Regions from separate parts of the Micromonospora sp. DT229 genome, predicted to be linked through region 2. Evidence: predicted binding sites of a transcription regulator. Region 2 holds the regulator's gene; each other region holds the start of a gene.

Region 1 (9,820 bases), on a different contig from region 2:
CGCGGCCGAGTGCGCGGTGCCGATCGGGGTCGTCGGCCACGCCGGGGACGGCAACATGCACCCCAACATCGTGGTGGACCGTGCCGACCCGGCCAGCCTGGAACGCGGCCGGCGGGCCTTCGACGAGATCATGCGCCTCGGCCTGGAACTCGGCGGCACCTGCACCGGTGAGCACGGGGTCGGTCTGCTCAAGCGGGACTGGCTGGCCCGGGAGATCGGGCCGGTAGGGGTACGGGTGCACCAGGCGATCAAGTCCGCCCTCGACCCGGCCGGTCTGCTCAACCCCGGCAAGGTGCTCTGAGACTCAGGGCGCGGTGAGCTGCGCGGGGGTGTTCTGGGTGAGCAGCAGCAGGATCTCCTCCGCCACCGGCGGGCGCACCTCCCCGGGGCAGTCCTGGGAGGTGATCAACCCGGCGGTGGTCAACAGGCTGGAGGTCAGGGCCCCGATGCAGGTGACCTTGTAGCCGCGGGCCTCGTCGGTCTCCATCACCAGCGCCGGATCGGCCAGCAGGAGTTGCAGCCGTTCCGAGTGCTCCTGGCTCAGGGTGCCCGTGGAGGTCACCCCGTCGCCCGCGCAGTCGACGCACTCCCAGCGCCCGTCCGGCTCCACGTTCAGAGTGCGCAGCGGGCCGTCCGTACCCTCGTTCTGCAACAGGCTGACCCGCAGCTTGCCGCTGGTGGCGGAGGCCGCCTCGCCGGCCGCCGCCGGTTGGCGTTGGTCGCCGAACGGGGCGCACCCGACGAGGGCGACCGCCAGCAGGGCGGAAGCGGAGCCGGTAGCCAACCGTGACCAGGAAAGCGCCATCACGCGCGGAACTTACCTCACCGTAGGTAGCGCGCGTAACCCGTCAGGTGGACATCTACCGTGAACACTGCCCTAAATGGACTCCTCAGCGCGCCAGCCCGGCGTCGTCGACACCTCGGTCTGCGGCGTAACCTCGCACGTCCGGGGCACCGAGCAGGGCCGCGTCGGCGGTCGCGTCGTCCGGCATCAACTGCGACTGACGTTCCGCCATCACCCGGGCCCGGTAATGCGCCACCTCCCGGGCCCGCCGGTCGGCGTCCCACCCCAGCACGGCGCCCATCAACTCGGCCGCGTGCTCGGCCGACTCCAACCCCCGGTGGTTGGTCTCGAAGGAGATCCGGGTCCGCCGGGTCAGCACGTCCTCCAGGTGCAGCGCGCCCTCGGCCCGGGCCGCGTAGGTCACCTCGGCCGCCAGGTACTCCGGTGCCCCCGCCAACGGGGAGGCCAGCAGCGGATCGGCGTCGATCAGGGCCAGCAGGTCCAGGGTCAGACTGCCGTAGCGTTCCAACAGGTGCTCCACCACACCGACCGGCAGCCCGTGCCGGCGGGCCAGGTCGGCCCGGTCCCGCCACATGGCCGCGTACCCGTCGGCACCGAGCAACGGCAGATCAGCCGTACGCGAGGGCCGCTGCCAGCCGAGCCGGCGGACCGCCCGGTCGACCACGTCGGCGGCCATCACCCGGTAGGTCGTGTACTTGCCCCCGGCGACCAGCAGCAGTCCGAGCATCGGTTCGATGACGGCGTGTTCCCGGGAGAGCTTGGAGGTGGAGTCGGCCTCGCCGGCCAGCAACGGACGCAGCCCAGCGTAGACCCCCTCGATGTCGGCCGTGGTCAGCGGCCGGTCCAGCACGGTGTTGACCTGCCGCAGCAGGTATTCGATGTCGCTGGCGGAGGCCGCCGGGTGGGAACGGTCCAGCCGCCAGTCGGTGTCCGTGGTCCCGATGATCCAGTGCCCACCCCAGGGAATGACGAACAGCACGCTGGTCGCCGTGCGCAGGATCAACCCGGTGTCGCCGGTGATCGCCGAGCGGGGCACCACCAGGTGCACCCCCTTGGAGGCCCGTACCCGGACGCCCGGCCGCAGCCCGACGTCGTTGAGCATCCGGGACATGTCATCGGTCCACACCCCGGTGGCGGCGATCACCGACCGGGCCTGCACCTCGAACTCCGCCTCCGGGGAACCCTCCGGTGCCTCCAGGTCACGCACCCGGACCCCGGTCACCTCCCGGGCCTGCCGGATCAGCCCGACCGCCCGGGCACTGCTCACCACGGTCGCGCCCATGCTGGCGGCCGTACGGGCCAGGGTGACCACCAACCGGGCGTCGTCCACCTGCCCGTCGTAGTAGCGGATCGCACCGGCCAGCCCTTCGGCCCGCAGACTCGGGAAGACCCGGCGGGCACCCTCCCGACTCAGATGCCGGTGCAGCGGCATCCCCCGGCCACCACCGAACAGACCCGCGAAGGCGTCGTACGCGGCCACCCCGGCGCCGTAGTAGGCCCGTCGGATGATCCGGGCGGGCAGACCGCGTACGCCTTCGGCGGCGGGCAGCGGCACCAGGAAGGGCACCGGGCGTACCAGGTGCGGCGCCAATCGGGTGGCCAGCAGCCCTCGCTCGGTCAACGCCTCGTGCACCAGGTGGAGCTCCAACTGCTCCAGGTAGCGCAGGCCACCGTGGATCAGTTTGCTGGACCGGCTGGAGGTGCCGGCCGCGAAGTCCCGCGCCTCCACCAGGGCGACCTTCAGGCCCCGGGAGGCGGCGTCGACGGCCGCCCCGGCACCGGTCACACCCCCGCCGATGACCAGCACATCGAAGCGTTCACTCCGCAGCCGACGCAGGTCATCAGCCCGGCGGGAGGGGGAGAGTTGCCCGGCGACGGATCGCGGCAGATGTGGATCGCGCATCGCTCCACGGTAGCCCTCCGGTCGCAGCAGCGACCTTCGCCGCCGGGGCGGGCCGGTTCCTGCCCCCGCTCTCGTGCCGAGGCCAGAGCCGGGGTGCAGCCCGCGTCGTAGGGTGTGCGGATGCGGGCGGACTACTCATCCGGCGCCCCGGGCAGCCCCTGGACGGTCGTCGCCGCGGTCCTGGTCGGATGCGGCACGGTCGCCGTCACCGTCGCGTCCCAGGCCGGTGGATGGGCCATCGACCAGATCATGCTGATCGCCGCCCTGGACCGGGTGGCCCTGCTCTGGCCGCTGGCCAGCCTGATCACCGCCCTGGCGATCGGTACGGCCACCCTGCCGCTGGCCATGGTGCCCCGCTCGGCGGCGGTCCGGGGGACCGGTCGGGCCTGGCTGGCCGGCGCCCTGGCCCTGGCGGTGCTCGGGCTGCTGCGCGCGATCCCACCGGTGCACCACGAGGCGTACCTCGCCGCGCTGGCGATCACGGCCACCCTGCTGACCCTGGCGGCCCGGTGGGTGTCACGGCGGCTGGGCCGCACCGAGCAGTGGGGTGCACCCGCGCAACCGGCCCTCCCGCGGCTGTCCGTGGCCACCCGGCTAGCGGTGGCCGCCGGGCTGGCCCTGCTGCTGCCCTGGGTCTGGGTCGGTGCCCTCGGTGGCCTGCTGGAGACCCTCCTCGCCGGGTTGGCCGCCGCGGCCGTCGGGGCGCTGGCGGCGGCGCTGCTCGATGCCCGGTTCTGGGGCCACTTCACCGGCGACCGGTCGCCCCGGCCGGTGCGGCTGGTCCTGCTGGGCGGACTGGTCGCCGGGGTGGTGCTGTTGCTGGTCGGGGCCGGCACCGGCCAGTCCGGTGCCCAGTTGCCGCTGCTGGTGGCGCTGCCCCCGGTGGGCTTCGCGCTGGCCGCCCTGCACGCGCTGGCCCAGCGCGCCCCTGGGATCGCAGGCCGTACCTCGACCGCCTGGCTGGTCGGGCTCACCGTGTTCGGTCCGTTGGCCTTCACCGACCCGGAGGAGATCAGCCTGCTGCTGGCCACCTCCCGGGACCTGCCCTTCTGGGTCGCGGTGGCCGCCGGTGCCGGGCTGGTCGTCGCGCTCGTGCTGGCTGTCGCGTACGGCCTGCTGCTGGCCCGACCGGCGGCCCGCCCGCCACGCCCGGCGGTGGCCGGGCTGACCGCCCTGGCCCTGTTGATCGCGGTCGTCGGGGTCGGTGCCGCTGCCGGCCAACCCGGCCTGCACGGCGAGCGACTCTTCGTGATGCTGCGCGAGCAGGCCGATCTCACCGGACTGCCGACCGGCACGGGCAAGGCGGGCCGTGACCTCCGTGCCGACGAGGTCTACCGACGCCTGGTGGCCACCGCCGAGCGCACCCAGGCCGACCTGCGCCGCGACCTGCGCCGACTGCGGCTGGGCCACACCCCCTACTACCTGGTCAACGCGGTCGAGGTGGACGGCGGGCCGGGGGTACGGGCCTGGCTGGCCGGCCGACCCGAAGTGGCCAGGGTGCTGGTCAGTCAGCGGCTGCGGCCGTTGCCCTCCCCCGCGCAATCCTCCTCCGGTCAGGCCCCGGCGCCCACCGAACCACCCTGGAACATCACCATGATCGGTGCCGACCGGGTCTGGTCCGAGCTGCGGACCACCGGAGCCGGGGTGACGGTGGGCAGTTCCGACTCCGGGGTCGACGGGGAGCACCCGGCCCTCGCCGGGAACTTCCGGGGCGGCGACGATTCCTGGTTCGATCCCTGGAACGGCACCCGGAGCCCGACCGACCGCAGTGGACACGGCACCCACACGACCGGCAGCGCGGTCGGGCAGGGCGGCATCGGGGTAGCCCCCGGGGCCAGCTGGGTGGGTTGCGTCAATCTGGACCGCAACCTCGGCAATCCGGCCGCCTACCTGGACTGCCTCCAGTTCATGCTGGCGCCCTTCCCGTCCGGCGGTGACCCCTTCACGGATGGTCGTCCGGCCCGGGCCCCGGAGATCCTGACCAACTCGTGGGGTTGCCCGCCGATCGAGGGTTGCGACCCGGCAGCCCTACGGCCGGCCACGGACGCCTTGGAGGCCGCGGGAATCCTGGTCGTAGCGGCGGCCGGCAACAGTGGCCCGTTCTGCCGCTCGGTGCAGGACCCGCCCGCGCCGTACCCGGACGTGCTCACGGTCGGTGCGGTGGACCAGCAGCGCCGGGTAACCGCCTTCTCCTCCCGTGGCCCGACCTCCACCGGCGCCGCCAAGCCGGACCTGATGGCCCCCGGAGCGGAGGTGCTCTCCGCGATGCCCGGCGGCGGGTACGCCAGGCTGGACGGCACCTCCATGGCCACCCCCCAGGTGGCGGGGGTGGTCGCGCTGATGTGGTCGGCCAATCCGGACCTGGTCGGCGATCTGGACCGGACCCGGCAACTGCTGCGGGCCACGGCCACCGACGTGCAGGCCGGTACCGACTCGGGAGAGCGGACCGACGCCTGCGGTGGCAGGCAGAACGTGATCGGCGCCGGCCTGGTGGACGCCTACGCGGCCGTGCGGGCCGCCCGCGACTGACCTCACCCAACGTGAGCGCCCTTCGCCAAGGGGTCACAAGATGTTCGCTAGCGTGGGGGCATCAGCACTCCACCATGAGTGGCCTTCGTGCCGCTGCACCTCGGATCAGACATAGCATGTGAACCGCACATAAGCGCTTATAGCACCGTTCACCCGCCCAGATCATCGACGCCCCCTACCGTTTCGGATAGAGGAGGCAGCCATGACCACGGACGACGATCAGGCCCACGAGGCGTCGCCTGTCAGCTGGGTCCCGGTTGAACTGCCGGGCACACTTCCGATCGACCGGCTGGACTACGGCGACGCCGAGCAGCTGGCGGAGATGACCGGGACGGCCGAACCACCCGAGGAGCCACTGATCCTGGTGGACGAGCCGGTGCCGCACCGCCCACCGTACGACCGGGCGCAGAAGCGGCGTAACCAGCGCCCGTTGCCGAGATGACGAGAAGGGCGGACCGCTGACGCGGCCCGCCCTTCTCGGCGTTGGAGCTGGACTCAGAAGTCCATGTCCCCGCCACCCGGGCCAGCCGGGGCGGCCGGGGTCTTCTCCGGCTTGTCCGCCACCACAGCCTCGGTGGTGAGGAACAGCGCGGCGATCGACGCGGCGTTCTGCAGCGCCGAACGGGTCACCTTGGCCGGGTCGATGATGCCGGCGGCCAGCAGGTCGACGTACTCGCCGCTGGCGGCGTTGAGGCCGTGACCCGCGTCGAGGTTGCGAACCCGCTCCACCACGACGCCGCCCTCAAGGCCGGCGTTGACGGCGATCTGCCGCAGCGGGGCGTCCAGCGCGATCTTGACGATCTGCGCGCCGGTCGCCTCGTCGCCGGTCAGGTCCAGCTTGTCGAAGGCGGTCTTGCCGGCCTGCACCAGCGCGACGCCACCACCCGGGACGATGCCCTCCTCGACAGCGGCCTTGGCGTTGCGGACGGCGTCCTCGATGCGGTGCTTGCGCTCCTTGAGCTCGACCTCGGTGGCCGCGCCGACCTTGATCACCGCAACACCGCCGGCCAGCTTGGCCAGACGCTCCTGCAGCTTCTCCCGGTCGTAGTCGGAGTCGCTCTTGTCGATCTCGGCCCGGATCTGGTTCACCCGGCCCTGGATCTGCTCGGCGTCACCGGCACCGTCGACGATGGTGGTCTCGTCCTTGGTCACCACGACCTTGCGGGCGCGGCCCAGCATGTCGAGACCGGCGGCGTCCAGCTTGAGGCCGACCTCCTCGCTGATGACCTGACCACCGGTGAGGATGGCGATGTCGGTCAGCATGGCCTTGCGGCGGTCACCGAAGCCCGGCGCCTTGACGGCGACCGACTTGAAGGTGCCCCGGACCTTGTTGACCACCAGGGTGGCCAGGGCCTCGCCCTCCAGGTCCTCGGCGATGATCAGCAGCGGCTTGCCCGACTGCATGACCTTCTCCAGGATCGGGAGCAGGTCCTTGACCGAGGAGATCTTGCTGTTGGCGATCAGGATGTACGGGTCGTCGAAGACGGCCTCCATACGCTCCGGGTCGGTCATGAAGTAGGCCGAGATGTAGCCCTTGTCGAAGCGCATACCCTCGGTGAGCTCCAGCTCCAGCCCGAAGGTGTTGCTCTCCTCGACGGTGATGACGCCTTCCTTGCCGACCTTGTCCATCGCCTCGGCGATGATCTCGCCGACGGTGTTGTCACCGGCGGAGATGGAGGCGGTGGAGGCGATCTGCTCCTTGGTCTCGACGTCCTTGGCGAGCTTCAGCAGCTCCTCCGAGACGCTGGCCACGGCAGCCTCGATGCCCCGCTTCAGGGCCATCGGGTTGGCACCGGCGGCCACGTTGCGCAGACCCTCGCGCACGAGAGCCTGGGCCAGGACGGTCGCCGTCGTCGTGCCGTCACCGGCCACGTCGTCGGTCTTCTTGGCGACCTCCTTGACCAGCTCAGCGCCGATCTTCTCGTACGGGTCCTCGAGCTCGATCTCCTTGGCGATGCTCACACCATCGTTGGTGATGGTGGGGGCACCCCACTTCTTCTCGAGCACCACGTTGCGGCCCTTGGGGCCGAGCGTCACCTTCACGGCGTCGGCGAGCTGGTTCATGCCCCGCTCGAGGCCGCGGCGCGCCTCTTCGTCGAACGCGATCATCTTGGCCATACGGCGTTGTCCTCCTGGACACTCACGGGCCACCCGAGTGTGTGCCCCGGATGAACCGTCTGGTGTACGCACCTTGGGACGTCGCCACCTGGCGACGACGACGTCTCCTCGGCCGGGCCGGATAGCCCGCGACGACCGGCCACGTGCTCACCCGTAGTTATGCCACGAGTGCGACCGCAGCCCCACCGTCCCGACCAGTTGGCACTCACGCCATGCGAGTGCCAATGACTTGTTTAGCACTCTCACCTGCCGAGTGCAAGCACGATGGCCCGGCTCAGCCGAGTTCGGCAGCCAGTTGCCCGCTGTTCACCGGCCCCTCGTGCGCCCGCTGCTCGGCGTACGTGACCAGCAGCCCGACCAGTTGAGCCAGGTAGGCCGGCAGCCCCAGCAGGGCCGCCCCGCTGATCGCCAGAACCGCACCGACGGCGGTGTCCATGGCGGCGAGGGGTTCGGTGCCGAACGGGGTCAGCCCCGCCGCCTCCACCATGCTGACGGCGATCCCGAGGGCGATCACCGCCCCGCCCGTCAGTGCCACCCGGCCGAGCAGCAGCCCCAGCCGGTCACGCAACATCCGGTGGGAGCGACCGATCGGGTCACGGCGCTCGAACAGGTACACCGGGCCGGCCATGGCCAGCGCGAAGGCCGCGTAGACACCGGGCAGGAAGCAGAGACAGAAGCCGAGGGTCATGATCAAAGTGAAGATCAACGTCCAGCCCCAGAGGCCCAGCGCCCGGCGCAGGCCATAACCGAAGGCGCCGCCGAGGGTGACATGCTCGCCGGCCGCCTGTCGGGTGACCACCCAGGTGCCGGCGGCCCAGCCGACGCACTGCACCAGCCCGAAGATCAGACTTCCGCCGAGCAGCACCACCAGCCACATGGCCAGGTCGATCCCGAAGTTGGCGGGCAGGGCCGTGGAGTCGGCGGTGAGTTCGGCATCCCACCGGGCCGAGGGATCGAAGATCAGCCCGAGCACCGACAGCGCCACCGCCGGCAGCACCTGGGTCACCAGGAGAATCGGCAACAGCAGCTGCCAACCCCGGCGCACCGCACCCAGGCAGCGGGCGAACCACGCACCCAGCCCCACCCCGGGCGGGGTGACCAGGGGATCGGCCGGGTCGAACCCGTGCGCCGCCGGGTCGTACCAGCCATGGAAGGGCTGCCCCGGATAGGCCGCCTGACCCGGATACACCGGCTGACCTGGATACACCGGCTGACCCGGATAGGGCGACTGGGCCGGATACACCGGTTGGTTCGGATAGGGCGGCTGACCTGGGTACCACGGTTGGGCCGGCGGGACTGGCTGGCCGGAATAGCCGGGATGGGGTGGTGGGCTACCCGCTGGCGGGACCCCGGGCTGACCGGACCCACCAGGGGGCGGTGGCGAGAACGGGCCGACCCCGGCCGGATCCGCGGGCGGTGAGGCAGGCGTGGTCGGGTCAGTGGGCTGCCAACCGGAGGCGCCGACAGACGGCGGCGGTTCCTCAGGCGACGAATGCGGCGGACCTGCCGGGGGTGGCTGGTCGGACATGAACCCTCCTCAGCGACAGCTGGATCCGGTCCATGATCTTCCCTTGTGAGGTTTCCGTCCCGCAGCCCCCCTCCGGCCGCGACCACGCACCCGTGCCGGCGATCTGCCGGCTTGGGTGGGATGCACTCAGGCGATGAGGCGTACCCGCTCCGCCTGGGGCCCCTTCTGGCCCTGGGCGATCTCGAACTCCACCCGCTGGCCGTCGTCCAGCGCCTTGTAGCCGTCCATCTCGATCGCGGAGAAGTGGACGAATACGTCCTGCCCGCCGTCGACGGCGATGAAGCCGTAGCCCTTTTCAGCGTTGAACCACTTCACGGTGCCCTGTGCCACGGTGTTGTCCTCACTCTGCACGGCGTTCCACTACCCGGGGCCGGCGGCACGCCGGATCACCCGGAAACTCACCCACTCGGCAGTCATCGACGACCGCGGAATAGGGTGACCGAAATCGCACGGTACACGAAGCGTGACGACGGCGCACGACCGCAAATCGGGCATAATCCGAGTAGCCACATCGTCGCCTGTCATTGTGATAGGTATGCGGACATGATCAGCGCTCCGGGCGGGGTGGCTCGTCCGCGGACCGAGGTGCGGCGGGTCCGGCCCACCGACGCCGGTCGCATGCGTGCGCTGCGTCTGGAGATGCTCGCCGACTCGCCGCTGGCCTTCCTGGAGACCCTCGCCGAGGCAGCCGCCCGCCCGCACGCCGAGTACGCGGCCCGGATCCGCCAGACCTCCACGGGCCGCACAAACGCCCAGTTCATCGCCGATCCGGGCGATCGCCTGGTCGGACAGGCCGGCGGCATAGCCCACCCCGCAGAGCCCGGGGTCACCCTGCTCTACGCCATCTACGTCACCCCGGCCTGGCGCGGCACCGGCCTGCTGGCGGATCTGGTCGCGGCCGTGGCTACCTGGTCACGCGCCGAACGACGCGACGAAC
Region 2 (9,820 bases):
CAGCCGGGTCATCGCCCGGGAGACCATCCGGGCGATCCGCAAGGACGTGCTGGCCAAGTGCTACGGCGGTGACATCAGCCGTAAGCGCAAGCTGCTGGAGAAGCAGAAGGAAGGCAAGAAGCGGATGAAGATGGTGGGCCGGGTGGAGGTCCCCCAGGAGGCCTTCATCGCCGCCCTGTCCTCCGACTCCGGCGACGGCAAGGCCGCCGGCAAGAAGTAGCCGCGCTGGGAAGATCCCCGAAGGCACCGCTGGTCGATCCGACCGGCGGTGCCTTCGTCGTACGGGCCGGTCTGGGTGTTCGCCGTTTCGGCGCAATGGCGGTCGTCGAGGTGTCGGGTGACCCCCATTGCGCCGAAACGGCGTGTTGGCCACGACGCGCGGCCTGAGTGAGGTGGGCCGGTTTGAGAACTTCGAGGGTCGGGCATTAGGCGGTCACGACAGAAAAAACCACGAACGTGGATCGGCCTTTTGTGAAGGAGAGCGACCATGGAGTTCACTGTCTGGGGCATCATCACCGCGCTGATCGTCGGTCTGATCATCGGCGCCCTGGGCCGCCTGGTGGTGCCGGGCCGTCAGAACATGCCGATCTGGCTGCACATGCTCATCGGTGTCGGTGCCGCCCTGCTCGGTACTGTGATCGCCCGTGCCTCCGGCTTCGCCGAGACCGCCGGTATCGACTGGCGGGAGCTGATGCTCCAGGTGCTGCTGGCCGCCATCGCGGTCGCGCTGGTCGCCGGGGTCGGCCGCAGCCGCCGGGGGGTCACCCACCGGTAAAACTGATCACGGAAAAGGCACCCGACCGGAACGGTCGGGTGCCTTTTCGTTCGCCGTACACCCACTGTGCGACAGGGGTGTCAAGAAGGGCACCCCTTTAAGTACGCGAGGCGTTAATGAGGTGCCCTTACTTACCGCTTAGCGGAGCCAGGGGATGTTGCGGTTGAGCAGACCCCGCTCCTTGAGTTCCTTGCGCAGCGGAATCTCGTCGTCGATGTAGCCGTCCCAGTTGATGCCCCAGTAGTTCGCGGTATGGGTGCCCTCACCGCAGAGCTGACGCTGCACCGGGGTGCGGTTGGCCCACCACTCGCCATCCTTGTCGATGTGCAGTTCGTCGAGGGGACGGATCCACCGGTAGGTGTAGCCGACGAAGAGCATCTTGCGGGTGATGGTCGACAGGTTCGTCGACCGCGAGTGCCACTGGCGACGGTCGAAGATGAAGGCGTCACCCGGGTTGGCGGTGATCTCGACGGTGCCCTCCGGGTCCGGGTTGTGCACCGTGGTGTCCGCCGGGCGGGGCAGCGAGTTCCACAGGTGGCTGCCCGGGATGACCTTGGTGGCGCCGCGACCGGTCTCCGACAGGTCGGAGAGCACGTAGGCGACCTTCAGCGAGAACATCGGCCGGGGCAGGTTCGGGTCCATCGTCTCCGGGTCGGAGTTCTGCCGGTACCCGTCCTGGTGCCACCCCCAGTACGGCTTCTCCGGCTCCAGGGCCGGCGGGGTGACGTCGAGGTGGTTGTGGTGGCTGTAGATGTTCCACCCGGCCAGGCCCCACATGTAGGGGAAGGCGATCGGGTGGGTGAGCAGGTCGCCGAAGAGTTCGTCGCGCTCAAGGAAGCCCAGCAGGTGCAGGGTGCCGTCCTTGGTGGTGTTGCCCTTGGCCTGCTCCTCGGCGTACACCCGGTCGACCGCGGCTTCGAGGGCGGCCCGGTGGTCCTCGGTCAGGACGTTGCGCAGCAGGAGAAAGCCCTGCTCATGGAACTCCTTGCGGTCGACGTCACTGATCGGTTCATAGCCGGTGCGGTCGCCGTAGTCGAATGCCACGTCGTACCCCTCCCCATGAGGTGAAACCATTTCTGGCACAGGTGGCCGATCGTAACGCCCCTTCGCGCCGACCCAGGGACCACCCGCATCGATCCTGACAGCCACGGTCACCCAACGCACCTGGGTGACTACCTCTGGCTACTCAGAGTGTAATCGGCAGACGGTTGGTAGCGAATTGACGGATTTTGCGGTTACTGCGGGTAAGGAGATCGGAGTCTCTCAGGCGTCCCCGAAGACCTCGGCGACGACCTCGGCGGACTGGCGTGAACCGTCACCCACCCGGCTCCACGAGCCGCCCCGGTTGGTCCACTCCAGGTCGCCGAACCGCACCCGCTTCACCCCGTGGTCGGTGGCGTGGGCGACCAGCCAGTGCGCGTACCGCCAGCCCTCGAGCTGGTTGGCCGCGGCGACCGTGAGCCCGCTGGCCGTGGTCGCCGCGGCGGTCAGCCCCCAGTCCAGGCTCAGCCCCTTGGTCAGGGCGGTCGCGGCAGCCTCCCCCCGCATCGCCGGATCACCCCCGAAGGTGCAGACCACCGCGCCGGTGGCGTGGCCGAGCAGCGCGCGGGTGAGCACCTCCGACTCGTCGGCCCACTTCTCGTAGGCCTCCGGGAAGGCCGAACGCTGCACCTTCTGCGCCGCGTCGGTGACCCGCATGTCCTGCCAGCCGCGCACCTTCTTCAGCGCGGCATAGAACCGGTCGGCCGCGTACCGGGGATCCTGGATCTGCTTCGGGGTGCCCCACCCCTGGCTGGGGCGCTGCTGGAACAGACCCACCGAGTCGCGGTCCCCGTCGGCCAGGTTGCGCAACCCGGACTCCTGGTAGGCGGTGGCCAGCGCCACCACCACCGCCCGGTCCGGAAGCTCGTGCTGGATGCCGATGGCCGCGATGGTCGCCGCGTTGGCCATCTGATGGGCGTCCAGGGTCACCTTCCCGTCGGCCTGCACGGTGCACGCCCGGCTGGCCAGCGGCAACCGCAGCCGCTGACCCACCTGCCGCATGCCGAGCACGATGCCGACCACCGCGACCAGCACGACGACCAGGAAACCCGCCACGAGCACCCGAGTCCGCACCCACACCTCCCGTACGACGTCCGCGCAGAAGCGTACGTCCCGCGCCGCTCGATCTGGATCATCCGACCAGTTCCGTCCGAAGCGCGTCATCCGCGCCGGAAGGGAAGTTCCCCGCTATCGGCCGATCCTCACCTGTCGAGTTCGGCCACCCAGCGCGCCGGGCGCTTCTCGCGGAAGGCCATGACCCCCTCCATGCCGTCGGCGGACAGGAAGTACCGGGTGGACAGGGTGCTCAACGCCGCCAACTCCTCGCCCAGGTCGGTGGCGGGCGGCCGGCGCAGCAGCTCCTTGGCCCCGGCCAACGCCGAAGGGGCACCGCGTACCAGGGAGTCGCAGTAGCGCTGCACCGCGGCGTCCAACTCCTGCCCCGGCACCGCAGCGGTGACCAGACCGATCTGCGCCGCCCGCAGGCCGTCGAAGGTGTCCCCGGTCAGGTACAGCTCGGCCGCCGCCCGAGGATGCAGCCGAGGCAGCACGGTCGCCGAGATCACCGCCGGGATCACCCCGATGCGTACCTCGGTGAAGGCGAAGGTGGCCTCGGCGGCGCAGACCGCCAGGTCGGCCGCCGCGATCAGGCCCAGACCTCCGGCCCGGGCCGGGCCGGCCACCCGGGCCAGCACGGGCTTGGGGCACTCCCAGACGGCCGCCAGAACCTCACCCAGCATGCCGGCGGGCACGGTTCCGCTGGCGTACGCCGCCGCCGTCTCCTTCAGGTCCGCCCCGGAACAGAAGACCGGGCCGGTGTGGTCCAGCACGATCACCCGGACGGTGTCGTCGGCGACCGCGGCGCGCAGCCCGGCCAGCAGTTCGGTCATCAACGGGGTGGAGAGCGCATTGCGGTTGTGTGGGCTGTCCAGGGTGAGGGTGCTCACCCCGCGGGCCGTGGTGACCCGCACCAGCGCGTCGGGAGAGGTCATGGGAGGGCACACTAGTGGCCATGCCCGGCGTCCTTCCAGCAGGCGAACCCGTCCCGGTCGACGGGTCGCTGCCCACCTCCGCCCTGAACAGAGTCGATGAGGGCGGCTTCGGGGTGTACGTGCACGTGCCCTTCTGCGCCAGTCGCTGCGGCTACTGCGACTTCAACACCTACACCGCGGAGGAGTTGGGCGGCGGCGCGAGCCGGGACAGCTACGCCGACACCGTGCTGGCCGAGTTGGCGCTCGCCGCGCGGGTGCTGGGCGACCGCCCGCCCCGCCGAGTGGAGACCGTCTTCGTCGGCGGGGGGACCCCCACCCTGCTGCCCGCCGACGACCTGGCCCGCATCCTCGACGCCATCGACCGCACCTGGGGGCTGGCCGCCGACGCCGAGGTGACCACCGAGGCCAACCCGGAGTCGGTCACCCCGGCCTCCCTGAAGGAGCTGCGGGCCGCCGGCTACACCCGGATCTCGCTGGGCATGCAGTCGGTCGCCCCGGGGGTGCTCGCCGTGCTCGACCGCCGGCACAGCGCCGGCCGGGCCACGGCCGCCGCCCTGGAGGCCCGCGAGGCCGGGTTCGACCACGTCAACCTGGATCTGATCTACGGAACGCCGGGGGAGCGCCCGGAGGACTTCGCCGCCTCCCTGGAGCAGGTCGTGACGGCGGGGGTCGACCATGTCAGCGCGTACGCCCTGATCGTCGAGGACGGCACCCGGCTGGCCGCGCGGATGCGTCGGGGGGAGCTGCCGTACCCGGACGACGACGTCGCCGCGGACCGCTACCTGGCCGCCGAGGCCGCCCTCGACGCGGCCGGCTTCTCCTGGTACGAGGTGTCCAACTGGGCCCGTACGCCGTCGGCCCGGTGCCGGCACAACCTGCTCTACTGGACCGGCGGGGACTGGTGGGGCCTAGGACCGGGGGCGCACAGCCATGTCGGTGGGGTGCGCTGGTGGAACGTCAAACACCCCACCGCGTACGCCCAACGCCTGGCCGCCGGTCGGTCACCCGGCCTGGCCCGGGAGGTGCTGACCCCCGACGAGGCCCGGATGGAGGAGGTCATGCTCCGGCTGCGGCTGGCCGAGGGACTGCCCCTGGAGGTCCTGGACGGCCCCGGTCGGGCGGCTGCGGCGCGGGCGGTGACCGACGGCCTGCTGGCCGCGCCCGACTACGCCGCCGGCCGCGCGGTGCTGACCCTGCGCGGCCGGCTGCTCGCCGACGCCGTGGTGCGTGACCTGCTGCCCTAGCTGCCGATCAGCCCTTCACGAAGGAGTAGCTCATCGGGTAGCGGTAGAGGACGCCTTCGTTGGCCTTGACCCCGCCGATGATGCCGAAGATCAACGGCACGACCCAGACCAGCATCGGGACGAAGAACAGAATGCCGCAGGTGATCGCGGTGAGCACCCAGCTCAGCAGCCCGACGACCGCCCAGGTGAGCTGGAAGTTGAGGGCCGCGACGGCGTGTGCCCGCACCGTCGGGGACTGCTGTCCACGGGTCATGTTCGCGATCAGCGGCGCCACCCAGCCGAGCAGGCCACCACCGACGACCACGCCGAGCGGCCCGCCGAAGTGGGCGATGAGCGTCCAGGTCTTGTCCTCGTTGGTGCCGTACCCGCCCCCCGGCGCGCCGTAGCCCCCGGTCGGGTAACCGACACCGGGCGGAGGGTAGCCGCCGGGCGGCGGATAACCACCCGGGGGCGGATAGTCGGCCGAGGGAGGCTGGTCACCCGGGGGTGGGTAGCCACCGGGCGGGGGATAACCGCCGGGCGGCGGGTAGCCGCCCTGGCCAGACGATCCGGAAACCGGGGCGGTGGGATCGTCGCCGTAATCTGGGGGACGAGGTGGTTCGGTCATGGAGCTCACCGTAGGTGCAGGCGGCAATGGCGCACCATAGCGACACCGGTGCGTGTCACCTCTCCGATCGGCCCTCGGACAGCTCCACTTCTTGATCATCGCGCGGTCGGGGGGCCTCGACGTAGACTGGCACTCGCTACAGTCGAGTGCCAGGGCGCCCTTCGGCGGCGGTGACGCTCGACACTGACCTGCGACAGGAGGTGGGAGATGGGTCTCGACGACCGCAAGCTCGCCGTACTGCGGGCGATTGTCGAGGACTACGTCGCCACCCAGGAGCCGGTCGGCAGCAAGGCGTTGGTCGAGCGGCACCAGCTCGGCGTCTCGCCGGCCACCGTCAGAAACGACATGGCCGTGCTGGAGGAGGAGGGCTACATCCGGCAGCCGCACACCAGTGCCGGCCGGGTGCCCACCGACCGCGGCTACCGGCTCTTCGTCGACCGGTTGAGCCGGGTCAAGCCGCTCAGCCCGGCCGAACGCCGGGCGATCGAGCGGTTCCTGGCCGGGGCGGTGGACCTCGACGACGTGGTGCACCGCACCGTGCGGCTGCTGGCTCAACTGACCCGGCAGGTCGCCGTGGTGCAGTACCCCAGCCTGGCCCGCTCCCGGGTACGCCACCTGGAACTGGTGCCCATCTCGACCACCCGACTGATGCTGGTCGTGATCACCGACACCGGGCGGGTCGAGCAGCGGCTGGTCGAACTGCCCGCCCCGATCGCCGCCGACGACGTGCTGGACCTGCGCCGGACGGCCAACGAGAAGCTGGTCGGCATCCAGCTGTCGGAGACCCCGCCCCTGGTGCAGACCCTCATCGACGAATGTGGACCGCACCTGCGGCTGGCCATGACCACCCTGTCCACCGTGCTGCTGGAGACACTGGTCGAGCGGCACGAGGAGCGGATCGCGCTGGCCGGCACCGCCAACCTGGCCCGCGGTGGCCTGCTGGACTTCCAAGGTTCACTGCGGCCGATCCTGGAGGCCCTCGAGGAGGAGGTCGTCCTGCTCAAACTCATCGGCGAGGTTGAGCCGAGCACACTACGGGTGCGCATCGGGGACGAGAACAAGATCGACAACCTGCGGGCGGCCTCCGTGGTCAGCACCGGCTACGGACCGGGGGAGACCATTGTCGGGGGAATGGGCGTACTGGGGCCGACCCGGATGGACTACCCCGGGACCATCGCCACGGTGAGGGCCGTGGCACGCTACGTGGGCGAGCTGCTGGCCCAGAACTGATCAGTCAGGGCCGACGGTGGGCTGCCGCCGACCGGCGTAATGCGAGACGAACACGAGGACACGGAACGCAGTGGCCAGGGACTACTACGGCATTCTCGGCGTCAGCCGAGGAGCCTCCGATGACGAGATCAAGCGCGCCTACCGCAAGCTGGCGCGGCAATTCCACCCGGATGTCAATCCGGACCCGGAGGCACAGGAGAAGTTCAAGGACATCAACGCCGCGTACGAGGTCCTCTCGGACGATCGGAAGCGGCAGATCGTCGACCTCGGTGGCGACCCGTTGGCCCCGGGCGGCGGCGGTGCCGGTGGACCGGGCGGGCCCGGTGGCGCCGGTCCCTTCGTCGGCTTCCAGGACATCATGGACGCCTTCTTCGGCGGGGCGACCGGCGCGGGCCGGGGACCTCGACCGCGTACCCGGCCCGGTGCCGACGCCATCCTGCGGCTGGAACTGGACCTCCAGGAGACCGCCTTCGGGGTGGAGGCACCGATCACGGTGGACACCGCCGTGCTGTGCAGCACCTGCTCCGGTGCGGGTACCGCGGCCGGCACCCATCTGGCCACCTGCGAGGCGTGCGGTGGCCGGGGTGAGGTGCAGTCGGTGCAGCGCACCTTCCTCGGTCAGGTGGTCTCCGCCCGGCCCTGCACGGTCTGTCAGGGCTACGGCACGACCATTCCGCACCCCTGCCCGACCTGTGCCGGTGACGGCCGGGTCCGGACCCGCCGGTCGCTGACGGTGAAGATTCCGGCCGGGGTGGAGGACGGGATGCGGATCCGCCTGGCCCAGCAGGGTGAGGTCGGTCCGGGCGGTGGTACCGCCGGTGACCTCTACGTCGAGATCCACGAGCGGCCCCACGACGTCTTCTCCCGCAAGGGCGACGATCTGCACTGCCGGGTCACCGTGCCGATGACGGCCGCGGCGCTGGGCACCCGGCTGACCATCAAGACCCTCGACAGTGAGGAGCCGGTCGACGTCAAGGCGGGCACCCAACCGGGCAGCACCCTGCGGCTGCGCGCCCGGGGCGTACCCCATCTGCGTGGCACCGGTCGTGGTGACCTGTACGTCCACCTCGACGTGCGTACCCCGACCAAGCTCGACGCCGACCAGGAGCGGATGCTGCGCGACTTCGCCAAGACCCGCGGCGAGGAGGTCGCCGAGCTGACCAAGCAGGGCGGCTTCTTCTCCCGGATGCGCGACGCCTTCAACGGCCACGCCTGACCGGCCCCGTCTCGTGTCCGCTCCACTGTTCCTGGTCGAGTCGCTGCCGGTCGCCGACTCGATGGTGCTCGACGGCCCCGAGGGGCACCACGCCGCCACCGTGCAACGGCTGCGGGTCGGTGAGGAACTGCTGCTCGGCGACGGTCGGGGCGGCACGGCCAGCGCCGTGGTCACCGCCGTCGGCCGGGGCACCCTCGACCTCGAGATCACCGGTCGGGGGTACGTCGATGCGGCGAACCCCCGACTGGTGGTGGTGCAGGGCATCGCCAAGGGCGACCGGGGTGAACTGGCCGTACAGGCGATGACCGAGGCGGGAGTGGACGAGATCGTCCCCTGGGCGGCCGGCCGTTCGGTGGCGCAGTGGCGCGGTGACCGGGGGGTACGGGCCCGGGACAAGTGGGTGGCCACGGCCCGGGAGGCGGCGAAACAGGCCCGCCGGGCGTGGCTGCCGGTGGTGGCGGGCGCCCCGGACGAGTCCACCGGCTCGGTCAGCCGCCGGATCGCCGGCGCCGCCGCCGGATACGTCCTGCACGAGGAGGCGACCGACCGGCTGACCACTGTCGAGTTGCCCGATCAGGGCGAGATCGTGCTGGTGGTCGGCCCCGAGGGCGGCATCACCCCGGCCGAGCTGGCGACCTTCCAGGAGGCCGGCGCACACCCGGTCCGTCTGGGCCCCTCGGTACTACGTACCTCCACCGCCGGGGTGGCCGCCCTGGCCGTCCTGGCCACCCGCCTCCTGCGCTGGTAGACCTGTCCGTTGCCTGGCGCGCGGGAGGGGCTAGAGCCGGGAGTGTGGGGTCAGGTGCGCAGGTAGGAGGCGCCGTTGAGGTCGATGATGGTGCCGGAGGCCCACTCCGCCTCGGGGCTGGCCAGCCAGTGCACGGCCGCGGCGATCTCCTCGGGACGGGCCACCCGGTCGAAGGGGCTCTGGGCCCGGATCGCCGCACCCCGCGGAGCCTTCAGGTGCTCGTTGGTCATGTCCGTCTCGACGAAGCCGGGCGCCACCGAGGCCACCGCGATGCCGTACGGCGCCAGGGCCACCGCCAGCGACTGGGCCATCGCGTTGAGACCGGCCTTGCTGGCGCCGTACGCCGGATTGGTCGGCTCGCCGCGGAAGGCGCCGCGCGAGGAGACGTTGATGATCCGCCCACCTCGCGCGCGCATGTGCTGGGCGGCGCACCAGGCGGCGTTGGCCGCCCCGAACAGGTTGGTGTCGCAGACCTCACGCCAGCGTTGCCGCCACTGCTCGTAGCTGCTGCCGAAGACGGGATGCGGCGGGTCGGCCGGCCCGAACACGCCGGCGTTGTTGACCAGTACGTCCAGCCCGTCCAGGTGGTCGGCGGCCTCGTCGACCATCGCCCGTACCGCGTCGGGGTCGGCCAGGTCGGCGCGGACCACCACATGGCCTGAGCCCGGCAGCTCGGCCCGCAACTGCTCGGCCAACTGCGCCGAGTCGCGGTGGTGGATGGCCACCCGGTCGCCGGAGGCGGCGAAGGCCTGCACCACCGCCCGCCCGATGCCCCGTGAACCACCCGTGACCAGCACTGCCCGTCCCGCCATGGGCGACATCCTGCCGTACCTGCTCGGTGGTGTTAACAAGGGGCCCTTGCTCTACCCGAGGCGTTAAGCAGGGTCCTTTCCTTACACTGCCGGGGTGAGTACTGCTGACTGTCTGTTCTGTCGGATCGTCGCCGGGGAGATCCCGGCCACGGTGGT
Region 3 (9,820 bases), on a different contig from region 2:
CCTACCGGCGCGGTGACCAGGGGGGACCGGGTCATGATGTCGCGGACCGGGGTGGCCGGGTCGGAGACGAACCGCATGTCCCGGTTGGTGACGATGCCGACCAACTGCCCCTGCGCGTCCACCACCGGCACGCCGGAGATCCGGTAACGCCCACAGAGCTGGTCGACCTCGCGCAGGGTGTCGTCCGGGCTGGCGGTCACCGGATTGGTGATCATGCCCGACTCGGAACGCTTCACCAGGTCGACCTGGAGCGCCTGATCCTCCACGGAGAGGTTGCGGTGCAGCACACCGATGCCGCCCTGGCGGGCCATCGCGATCGCCATCCGGGCCTCGGTCACCGTGTCCATCGCGCTGGACAGCAGCGGGATGGAGAGGGTGACGTTGCGGGTCAACCGGGTGACGGTATTCACCCGGCTGGGCACCACGTCCGACTCGCCGGGCTGGAGCAGCACGTCGTCGAAGGTCAGCCCCAAGGGCACCACCCGGGCCGAGCCCGCGGGCAGCTCGGGCAGATGACCGCCCAGCTCGCCAGCCTCGGCGCTGGCGGAAAGGTCGATCTGGGGCGAAATCTCCACGATTGCTCTCCTGAGCTGCTCGATCGGGCTTCAGTGAGGTGGCTTGGCGGCACCGGCTACTGCCAGGCAGGAAGGCGTCGCCCCCATCGTACCTAGTGGCTCCGGTGGCACCCGCGTCCGGCGGTCCACCCGGCGAGGCAACGTCTTCGGCCTGCCTTGCGCGAAGGGGGACGGGCATCGGCGGGTGCTTAGGTCTACGGTGAGGGGGTGCAAGACGAGCCCATCGACCCCTTCACCGGTGATCCCGCCGATCCGGCAGCCGGGTTGGACGACCCTGACCGCGACTCCGCGATCGACCCGCTGACCGACGTCGAACGCCAGGACGTACTGGAGGATCTCGCCGATCTGGAGATCTACCAGGCACTGCTCGCACCGATCGGGGTGCGCGGGCTCGTCATCGAGTGCGAGGACTGCCGGGAGCCGCACTACTTCGACTGGGACCTGCTGCGGGGCAACCTGCGGCACCTGCTCAGCTCCGGGCGACCCCGGGTGCACGAACCGGCCTTCGACCCGGATCCAGATCACTACGTCACCTGGGACTACGCGCGCGGCTACGCCGACGGGGTGCACGACACCCTGAGCGAGGGCACCGAGGACGAGGCCACCTCCCGGGACTGACCCGCCCCGCCCCACACACCCACGCACGCCCGGCCGCCGCATGGCGCCCGGAAGCACAACCCGACCGGCGTACGCCCGGCAGCCGCATGCCCGGCAACCGCATGCCCGGCAACCGCATGCCCGGCAACCGCATGCCCGGCAACCGCATGCCCGGCGGGCCGATGCGTGTCGGGGCGGTGTAGTGGGCGTCAGGCGACCAGGCCGGCTCGGAAGCCGGCGGCCACCGCGTGGGCCCGGTCCCGGGCCCCGAGCTTGCGGAACAGCCGTCGGGCGTGGGTCTTCACGGTGTCCTCGGAGACGAACAGCTCCCGGCCGATCTCGGCGTTGCTCTTGCCCTCGGCCATGCCCAGCAGCACCTGCAACTCGCGTTCGGTGAGCCCGACCGTGGACCGGTCGGCGCGGGGCGGCCGGGCGACAGTGCCCGCCTCGGCCGCGGCCTCCGGCTCGGCCGGGTCCTCGCCCCGCTGCACCGGCACCACCGCCGGGCCACCGGCCGGGTCCGTGGCCGGCCAGGTCGGGGAACTCTCCCCGGCGGGCCGACCGTTGGGTGCCGGCCGGGTACTGCCCACCGTGGCGGTGTCCCGGGCGGGGTCGGCGATCCGGTGCCGGTTGGCCCGGCCGGGCGCGGCCAACAGCAGCAGGGCCTTGGCGACCGCGCTGGTCAGGTCGTGGTCGACGCCCTGGATCAGGCCGCGCGCTCCAGCGTGGATGGTCGCTGCGGCGGCCTCGGACTCCTCCATGCCGAGCAGCAGGACGGCGGCCTGCGGCGCGCGGGCCAGCACCCGCCGGACGAAGCCGGCGCTGTCCGGTCGGGTGAGGGCGGTGTCGGCGAGCACCACGTCGGCGGGACGCTCGGCCAGTCGCAGCATCACCTCGGGATCGGAGACGGCCGTCCGGACAGCACCGGACAACCCCAGCCGCGCCGCTGCGGAAGTCAAGTGCTGTGCAGCGAGCGGCGTCCGAACGCACACAAGAACGGTACGCACAACGATCTCCTCTCCGCAGACGAGCAGACCATGGCCGGGCATCCTCGGGAGGAGGTTCCGGGCAATCCTCCCAACTTTTCCGACAGATAGGTCATTTGCCCCAAGTCGCCGAAGCGTTTTGATCACAAGACGTGTGAGCCGACAACAGTGGGGGTACCGGGGGCTCAAGGCCGGGAACGGTGCCCTGCGCGGCCCGCCACCCGGACAGCCGGCCAACAAGCATCTCGCGGTGCCGCGCGAGAGGAGGGGTGCTGATGTCGAACGTACGTAGACTTCCCGGACCCATCGTCGACCTCTGGGACTGGCAACGGCTGGGCGCCTGCCGAGGCCGGGACAGCGCGCAGTTCTTCCACCCAGACGGCGAGCGGGGCTCGTCGCGGCTGCGCCGGGAGTCGGGAGCCAAGGCCGTCTGCCGCGCCTGCCCGGTACGGGCCGAGTGCGCCGCGCACGCCCTGACCGTGCGGGAGCCGTACGGGGTGTGGGGCGGCTTCAGCGAATCCGAGCGGCTGCGGCTGCTGGCGGTCGGCTGGGAGGATCTCGCCGACCGTCGACAGACCCGGGTGGACGTGGCCCGGCTGGAGGCCCGGCTGGGCAGCAGCCACCGGTCGACCCTCCCCACCCAACGCAACGTCGCCTGATCCACCCGTAACCACCGCTGCCGCGCCCTGTTCAGGGCGCGGCAGCGTGCTTGCGGCACCATGGCGTGATGTCACTCGATCTCCCCGCGCCCGGACTGGTCTGGAACCGCTGGGCCCTGTTCGCCAGCGCCCTGTCCGCCCTGGGTGTCGACGATGTCCACAGGTGTGCCGACGATGGCGCCCACCACGACGACCACGGCGGAAACTGGTGCCGACTGGTCCTCGTCGAGGGTGGGCGGGCGGTGATCTTCGGCTACGACCACGAGTACAGCGAGACCGTGCACCTCACGCCCTCGATCGACCTGCTCGCCGACGCCCCGGCCTGGTTGCCCTGGCCGGAGTTGGTCCGTTGGCAGGGCGAGGACCAGCTCGGCTTCGTCTACTGGTACGAGAACGGCACCTGGTCCCGGGTGGGGTACCCGGAGGAGGATCTGCCGGACGGCCTGCTCGCCATCGCCCGTGCGGTGCTCGACCCCGAGCGGGCCCGGCAGCAGCTCGGCGAGATGGTCTTCGATTGGGGCAAACACGAGCGGGACGACCCGGCCGAGCGGTCGGCGGTCGCCGAGGCCGCCACCCGGCTGCTCGCCGCGGCCGAAACCGGTGCCCTGGAGGTGGCGGACCTGGACGGGCTACTGGGTCGGCTGCCGGCCGACACCGTGAACCTGACCGCCGCCATGACGGTCGCGCAGGCTGCCGGGATCACCCCCGGCAGCGGGGCCCCGCCGGTGGTACCGGCCGGCACCATCGTCCCGCCCCGCCGGATCCGGGTGCTCAGTGAGGACGGCCACGAGGAGTTGGTGCGCTCCGCGATGCGCGAGGAGCCGGAGCGGCAACGGCCCGAGCCGACGCCGGGAGCGGAGTTGGCGGCCCTGGTGGACCTGGTACGCGCACAGGCGCCCGCCGAGGATGGTTGCTGCACCCTGATCGTCGGGGTCACCGACAGCAGCCTCGGCACCCAGCCGGGCCCTCGACCGCCGCGTGCCCTCGCCGGGCGGCAGACCGACTGGGCGGGGTTCGACGAGATCACCCACTCGGTACGCGCGTTGCGGAAGGCGGAGACCCACCCGCAGTACGGGCGTTGGTTCTTCCTTCGGCTGGCGACCACGACCGACGGCTACACCGTCGAGCGGCGCCACGACTCCTGGCCGGACTGGTTCCCGGCCAAGCGCTACACCCTGAGCCTCACCGACCTGCGGTCGGAGCTGGCCCGTCGGGCACCGGAATATCACCCCTCCTGGACACCCCTGCTCGACCCCGAGGTCGCCTGGCGGGAGGTGCCCGGCAGCTGACAGTCGTCACGCGGTACGGCGGGTGCTCCGGGGGAGCGGCGCACCCGCCGTACCGTGTCGCGGACTGCTCAGAAGCCCGGGCCGTGCTGGTGGCTGTGGCCGTGACCGTGGCCGTGACCAGCGGCGGCGGCTTCCGCCTCCTTGGGCTTCTCCACCACGAGGCTCTCCGTGGTCAGCAGCAGGCCGGCGATCGAGGCGGCGTTGGTGACCGCGTTGCGGGTCACCTTGACCGGGTCGATGATGCCGGAGGCGGTCAGGTCCACGTAGTCGCCGATGGCGGCGTCGAGGCCGTGGCCCCACTTGCCCTCGGTGACCTTCTGCACCACGACGTACCCGTCGTGCCCGGCGTTCTGCGCGATCCAGCGCAGCGGCTCGACCAGCGCCTTGCGCACGATCGACACACCGACCTTCTCGTCACCGGTGAAGCCGAGGTCGTCGTCGAGCACCGGCAGGATCTGGGCCAGGGCGGCGCCACCGCCGGGCACCGTACCCTCCTCGACCGCGGCCTTGGTCGCGGCGATGGCGTCCTCGATGCGGTGCTTGCGCTCCTTCATCTCGACCTCGGTGGCCGCGCCGACCTTGACCACGGCGATGCCGCCGGAGAGCTTGGCCAGCCGCTCGGCCAGCTTCTCCCGGTCCCAGTCGGAGTCCGAAGCCTCGATCTCCTTGCGGATCTGGGCGACCCGGTCGGAGACCTCGCTGGCCTGCCCGCCGCCGTCGACGACTGTGGTGTTCTCCTTGTCGACCACGATGCGCCGGGCGGTGCCGAGCACCTCCAGGCCGACCTGGTCGAGCTTGTAGCCCAGCTCGGGGGCGACCAGCTCGGCGCCGGTGAGGATCGCCATGTCCTGGAGCATCGCCTTGCGGCGGTCACCGAAGCCGGGGGCCTTGACCGCGCAGACCTTCAGGGTCTTGCGGATCGAGTTGACCACCAGGGTGGACAGCGCCTGACCCTCGACGTCCTCGGCGACGATCAGCAGCGGCTTGTTGTTCTGGAGGACCTTCTCCAGCAGCGGCAGCAGCTCCTCGATCGCCGAGATCTTCTGCGTGGTGATCAGGATGTACGCGTCCTCCAGGACGGACTCCTGCGCCTCCGCGTCGGTGACGAAGTTCGGCGAGATGAAGCCCTTGTCGAACTGGAGTCCCTCGGTGACCTCCAGCTCGGTGTGCAGGGCGGAGCCCTCCTCGACGGTGATCACACCGTCCCGGCCGACCTTCTCCATCGCCTCGGCGATCAGCTCGCCGATGGTGGCGTCCTGGGCCGAGATCGTCGCGACGTGGGCGACGGACTTCTTGTCGGAGACCTCGACGGCCTTGCCGAGCAGGGCCTCGGAGACCTTGGCCGCGGCGGCGTCGATGCCCCGCTTGAGACCGGCCGGGTTGGCACCAGCGGTCACGTTGCGCAGACCCTCGCGGACCATCGCCTGGGCCAGCACGGTGGCGGTGGTGGTCCCGTCGCCGGCGACGTCGTTGGTCTTGGTCGCCACCTCCTTGACCAGCTGCGCACCGAGGTTCTCGTAGGGGTTGGTGAGCTCGATCTCCTTGGCGATGGTCACACCATCGTTGGTGATCGTCGGCACACCGAATTTCTTGTCCAGGACGACGTTGCGCCCTCGCGGCCCGAGAGTGACCTTTACCGCGTTCGCGAGCGCGTTGACACCGTGCTCCAGATGGTGCCGGGCGTCATCCGAGAAGCTCAGGATCTTCGCCATGTATGTCCCTTCGAAGCGACGTTGCCCCGGCCCGGCGAGCCGGTCCGGGGCAACGACACTGATCGGTTGCTTACTTCTCGATGATCGCGAGGACGTCGCGGGCGGAGAGCACCAGGTACTCCTCGCCGGCGTACTTGACCTCGGTGCCGCCGTACTTCGAGTAGAGGACGGTGTCGCCGACCTTGACGTCCATCGGGATCCGGTCACCGTCGTCGTCGAAACGACCCGGGCCGACAGCGAGGACGGTGCCCTCCTGCGGCTTCTCCTTGGCGGTGTCGGGAATCACGATGCCCGACGCAGTGGTGGTCTCAGCCTCGTTCGCCTGGACCAGGATCCGGTCCTCGAGCGGCTTGATCGCAACCTTGGTCGCGGTAGTCACGGGCATACCCTCCTGGGGTACTGGTTTCGTTACCGGTCGGCGTGCCGACCAGCGTCAATCTGCCACATGCCACCGGGCGGGGCCGTCGTCGCGGGTGCCGGTCCGCCTGGCGTTCAACACCCGGACACGAAGGCCCGAGCGTTGGCACCCTCAGGGTGAGAGTGCTAATCGCAGGTTATGCCCCGGCTAGCACTCCGTCAAGGAGAGTGCCAACGACCACCCCTCGTGTCGCCATCTTTCCGCCAGCTTTTCGCCATCCCCGCCACCTGTTCTCCACTCCTTCGCCAGGGGTTACCGCAACATGCCGGTTCTGTCTTCCATCCGGCCAGCCGATTGCCTACGGTGCGGCACGACCACATCACGGAGGGAGACGGCATGACCGAGGTACCGACCCTGGGGTTTCTCCGGGACCAGTTACGCCGGGCCCGCAAGACACGCGGGCTCAGCCAGGAGGACCTGAGCAAGTTGATCAACTACGCCCCCTCCTCGATCAGCGCGATCGAGCTCGGGCAGAGCCAGCTCAGCGCGGACTACCTGGCCCGGTTCGACAAGGTGCTGGAGACCGGTGGCCTCTTCGTCGGGATGCTGGAGCTGATCCGCCTGCACGCCGAGCCGGACTGGTTCCGGCCGTGGGGTGAGATCGAACGGGAGGCCGTCTCGCTGCGCTGGTACGACCCGGCCGTGGTGCCGGGCCTGCTCCAGACCGAGGCGTACGCCCGGGAGATGCTGCGAGCAGGTTCGCCGCTGACCGACGAGGAGGTCGAGAAGCGGGTGCTGGCCCGGATGGCCCGGCAGGAGGTGCTCAGTCGCGACGAGCCACCGCACCTCATCGCGATCCTGGACGAGCAGGCGCTGCGTCGGCAGGTCGGCGACCGGGCGACCATGGTCGAGCAATGTGAGCACCTGCGTGCCCTTGCCGACCGGCCATTCGTCCAGGTGCGGATCATTCCGGCCGCGACTCCCTGGTACATCGGGCTTCATGGTCCCTTCGTGCTGGCCCGGCTCGCCGACGGCACCGAGGTGGCCCACCTGGACAACCAACTGCGCGGGCACACCGTGGACAGCCCGAACGACCTTGCCGCACTGGGGCGGCGCTGGGAGACTGTGGCTGGTGAGGCGCTGCCGCGCCGGCAGACCGCCCGCCTGATCGAGGAAGTGGCGAAGTCATGGACCTGACCCGTGCCACCTGGCGCAAGTCCTCCCGCAGCAACGCCAACGGCGGGGCCTGCGTCGAGGTCGCCGACAACCTGCCCGACGTGATCGCCGTACGCGACAGCAAGGACCCGACCGGCCCGGTGCTCGCCTTCACCCCCACCAGTTGGCGCGCCTTCATCACCTCCCACCACCCCACTCCCTCCCGGCCACCCAGGACGTGATCCACTCCCCCACCCCGTCCCGGCGGTGTGGAGCCGCGATCGACTCCCTCACCCCGGCCCTCGGGTGTGTGGAGCGCGTGATCGACTCCGTTACGCCGTAATGGCGGTAACCCTCGCGCCCGGATACCGCCATTACGGCGTAACGGAGTCGATCAAGCTGGCCAGCCCGAGCCGGACGGACCAGCCAAGCCGGGCCGGGGCGAGCCGAGCCGGGCCAAGCCGAGCCGGGCCAAGCCGGGCCGGGCCAAGCCGGGCCGGGCCAAGCCGGGCCGGGCCAAGCCGGGCCGAGCCGGGCCGAGCCGGGCCGAGCCGAGCCGGGCCGGGCCGAGCCGGGCCGAGCCGGGCCGAGCCGGGCCGAGCCGGGCCGAGCCGGGCCGAGCCAAGCCGGGCCAAGCCGGGCCGGGGCGGGCCAAGCCGGGCCGGGGCGAGCCGGGCCGGTTGGGTGAGGGCGATTGGTGGGCCGGGACAATGGGCGGGTGGATCTGGAGCAGCTTGCCGCCCTGCGTACCCCTGAAGGGTCGGCCGCCCTCGCGGCGGCGGCCCGGGTGGCCGGGGGCGATCCCCTGGCCGCGGCGGTGGCGCTGCGCTCGGCCGGGATTCCGGCCGGGCTGGCGGCGGCAGCCCTGACCCAGGCGGAACTGCGCCGGCGAGCAGTGGGCAAGTTCGGTACGGCGGCCAGCGGCATGTTCTTCACCCGGCCCGGCCTGGAGCAGGCCACCCGCAAGGTGGTCGCGGAACGCCGCACGCACCGGCTGCGCGAGGCCGGGGTGACCAGCCTCGCCGACCTGGGCTGCGGGTTGGGAGCCGACGCCCTCGCCGCCGCCCGTGCCGGCATCCGCGTGTACGGGGTGGAGGCCGACCCCCTCACCGCCGCCCTGGCAGAGGCGAACGCGGAGGCCGCCGGGCTGGCCGAGCTGTTCACCGTCGAGTGCGGCGACGCGACCGCGTTCGACGTGACCCGGGTCGAGGGGGTCTTCTGTGATCCGGCCCGACGTCGAGCCGGTACCGGACGCCGGATCTTCGACCCGAAGGCGTACTCGCCGCCGTGGGACTTCGTCACCGGACTCGCCGAACGGGTGCCGTACACGGTGGTGAAGGTGGCCCCCGGTCTCGATCACGCCCTCATCCCCGCCGGTGCCGAGGCGGAGTGGGTGAGTGTCGGCGGCGACCTGGTCGAGGCCGCCCTCTGGTGCGGCCCGCTGGCCCAAACCCCCCGCCGCGCAACCGTCGTGAAGGAAGGGCCCCTTCTTAACGCCTCCGGTAGTAGAAGGGCCCCTTCCTATCACCAGACCAACGGCACTCACCAGGTCGAGGGGACCAGGGTGCACGAGCTCGTCGGGTCGGGTCGGGAGGAGGCGCCGGTCGGGGCGGTGGGCCGCTTCGTGTACGACCCCGACTCTGCGGTAGTACGTGCCCACCTGGTCGCCGAACTGGCCGCCCAGTTGGATGCCACCCTGGCCGACCCGAGCATCGCCTACCTCTACGCCGACACGCCGACCCCGACGCCGTACGCCCGCTGTCTGGAGGTGACCGAGGTGCTGCCGTTCTCGCTCAAGCGCCTGCGGGCCCTGCTGCGGGAGCGCCGGATCGGCCGGGTGGAGATCCTCAAGCGCGGCTCCGCGCTGGAACCGGAACGACTCCGGCACGACCTGCGCCTGACCGGTGACCAGCCGGCCAGCCTGGTGCTGACCCGGGTGGCCGGTGCCCCGACCGTGCTGGTCTGCCAGCCGGTCCTCTGAACCCCACCGCCTGGGCAGGGACTACCCGGGAGATCCCGGGCTCCGGGTCGGGGTTAGGTTGGCGCACATGACGGGACGGGGTACGCCGGCGACGGTGTTGCTGGCCAAGCGCGGCATCGCCCATCGCACCCATTCGTACGACGTCCCGGCGGAGTCACCGAACTACGGTGCCCTGGTCGCCGCCGCCCTCGGGGTGGCACCCGGCCGGGTCTTCAAGACCCTGGTGACCGAGGTGGACGGCGCTCTCACCGTGGCGATCGTGCCGGTCACCGGGGAACTGGACCTCAAGGCACTGGCCGCGGCAGTCGGTGGCAAGCGGGCCACACTTGCCGATCGTGGGGCGGCCGAACGCGCCACCGGGTACGTACGCGGCGGCATCAGCCCGCTGGGGCAACGGAAGCGGCTGCCCACGGTGCTCGACGCCTCCGCCCTGGAGCACGACACGGTGTACGTCTCGGCTGGTCGGCGCGGCCTTCAGGTGGAGCTGGCCCCGACCGACCTGGTCGCC

Evidence for each region. The regulator HrcA, encoded in region 2, represses chaperone genes, less so after heat shock. The targets are predictions, from matches to a motif close to GGTTNGCACNCTCNNNNNGAGNGTGCNAACC.
Region 1: a site for HrcA is predicted at 7,552-7,582, ahead of groL (chaperonin GroEL). Genes of this name have one in related genera too.
Region 3: a site for HrcA is predicted at 6,337-6,367, ahead of groES (co-chaperone GroES). Genes of this name have one in related genera too.

Annotation. Positions count from the first base shown of each region.
Region 1 is NZ_JBNCLD010000002.1:305,464-315,283, forward strand. It holds gene ACLQ2T_RS04240 (FAD-binding oxidoreductase) at 1-301, shown strand, start outside; gene ACLQ2T_RS04245 (hypothetical protein) at 305-805, opposite strand; gene ACLQ2T_RS04250 (glycerol-3-phosphate dehydrogenase/oxidase) at 891-2,708, opposite strand; gene ACLQ2T_RS04255 (S8 family serine peptidase) at 2,829-5,237, shown strand; gene ACLQ2T_RS04260 (hypothetical protein) at 5,440-5,679, shown strand; gene groL (chaperonin GroEL) at 5,733-7,355, opposite strand; gene ACLQ2T_RS04270 (hypothetical protein) at 7,630-8,544, opposite strand; gene ACLQ2T_RS04275 (cold-shock protein) at 9,010-9,213, opposite strand; gene ACLQ2T_RS04280 (GNAT family N-acetyltransferase) at 9,427-9,820, shown strand, end outside.
Region 2 is NZ_JBNCLD010000016.1:84,674-94,493, reverse strand. It holds gene lepA (translation elongation factor 4) at 1-220, shown strand, start outside; gene ACLQ2T_RS22425 (GlsB/YeaQ/YmgE family stress response membrane protein) at 488-775, shown strand; gene ACLQ2T_RS22420 (phytanoyl-CoA dioxygenase family protein) at 914-1,819, opposite strand; gene ACLQ2T_RS22415 (hypothetical protein) at 2,039-2,896, opposite strand; gene ACLQ2T_RS22410 (enoyl-CoA hydratase-related protein) at 3,019-3,807, opposite strand; gene hemW (radical SAM family heme chaperone HemW) at 3,828-5,051, shown strand; gene ACLQ2T_RS22400 (DUF4870 domain-containing protein) at 5,059-5,658, opposite strand; gene hrcA (heat-inducible transcriptional repressor HrcA) at 5,866-6,888, shown strand; gene dnaJ (molecular chaperone DnaJ) at 6,959-8,104, shown strand; gene ACLQ2T_RS22385 (16S rRNA (uracil(1498)-N(3))-methyltransferase) at 8,118-8,852, shown strand; gene ACLQ2T_RS22380 (SDR family NAD(P)-dependent oxidoreductase) at 8,903-9,664, opposite strand; gene ACLQ2T_RS22375 (histidine triad nucleotide-binding protein) at 9,759-9,820, shown strand, end outside.
Region 3 is NZ_JBNCLD010000002.1:13,146-22,965, forward strand. It holds gene guaB (IMP dehydrogenase) at 1-575, opposite strand, end outside; gene ACLQ2T_RS02815 (DUF5319 domain-containing protein) at 783-1,193, shown strand; gene ACLQ2T_RS02820 (response regulator transcription factor) at 1,382-2,179, opposite strand; gene ACLQ2T_RS02825 (WhiB family transcriptional regulator) at 2,434-2,817, shown strand; gene ACLQ2T_RS02830 (hypothetical protein) at 2,886-4,106, shown strand; gene groL (chaperonin GroEL) at 4,175-5,818, opposite strand; gene groES (co-chaperone GroES) at 5,889-6,203, opposite strand; gene ACLQ2T_RS02845 (helix-turn-helix domain-containing protein) at 6,573-7,373, shown strand; gene ACLQ2T_RS02850 (DUF397 domain-containing protein) at 7,364-7,573, shown strand; partial or broken gene ACLQ2T_RS02855 (THUMP-like domain-containing protein) at 8,050-9,306, shown strand; gene ybaK (Cys-tRNA(Pro) deacylase) at 9,380-9,820, shown strand, end outside.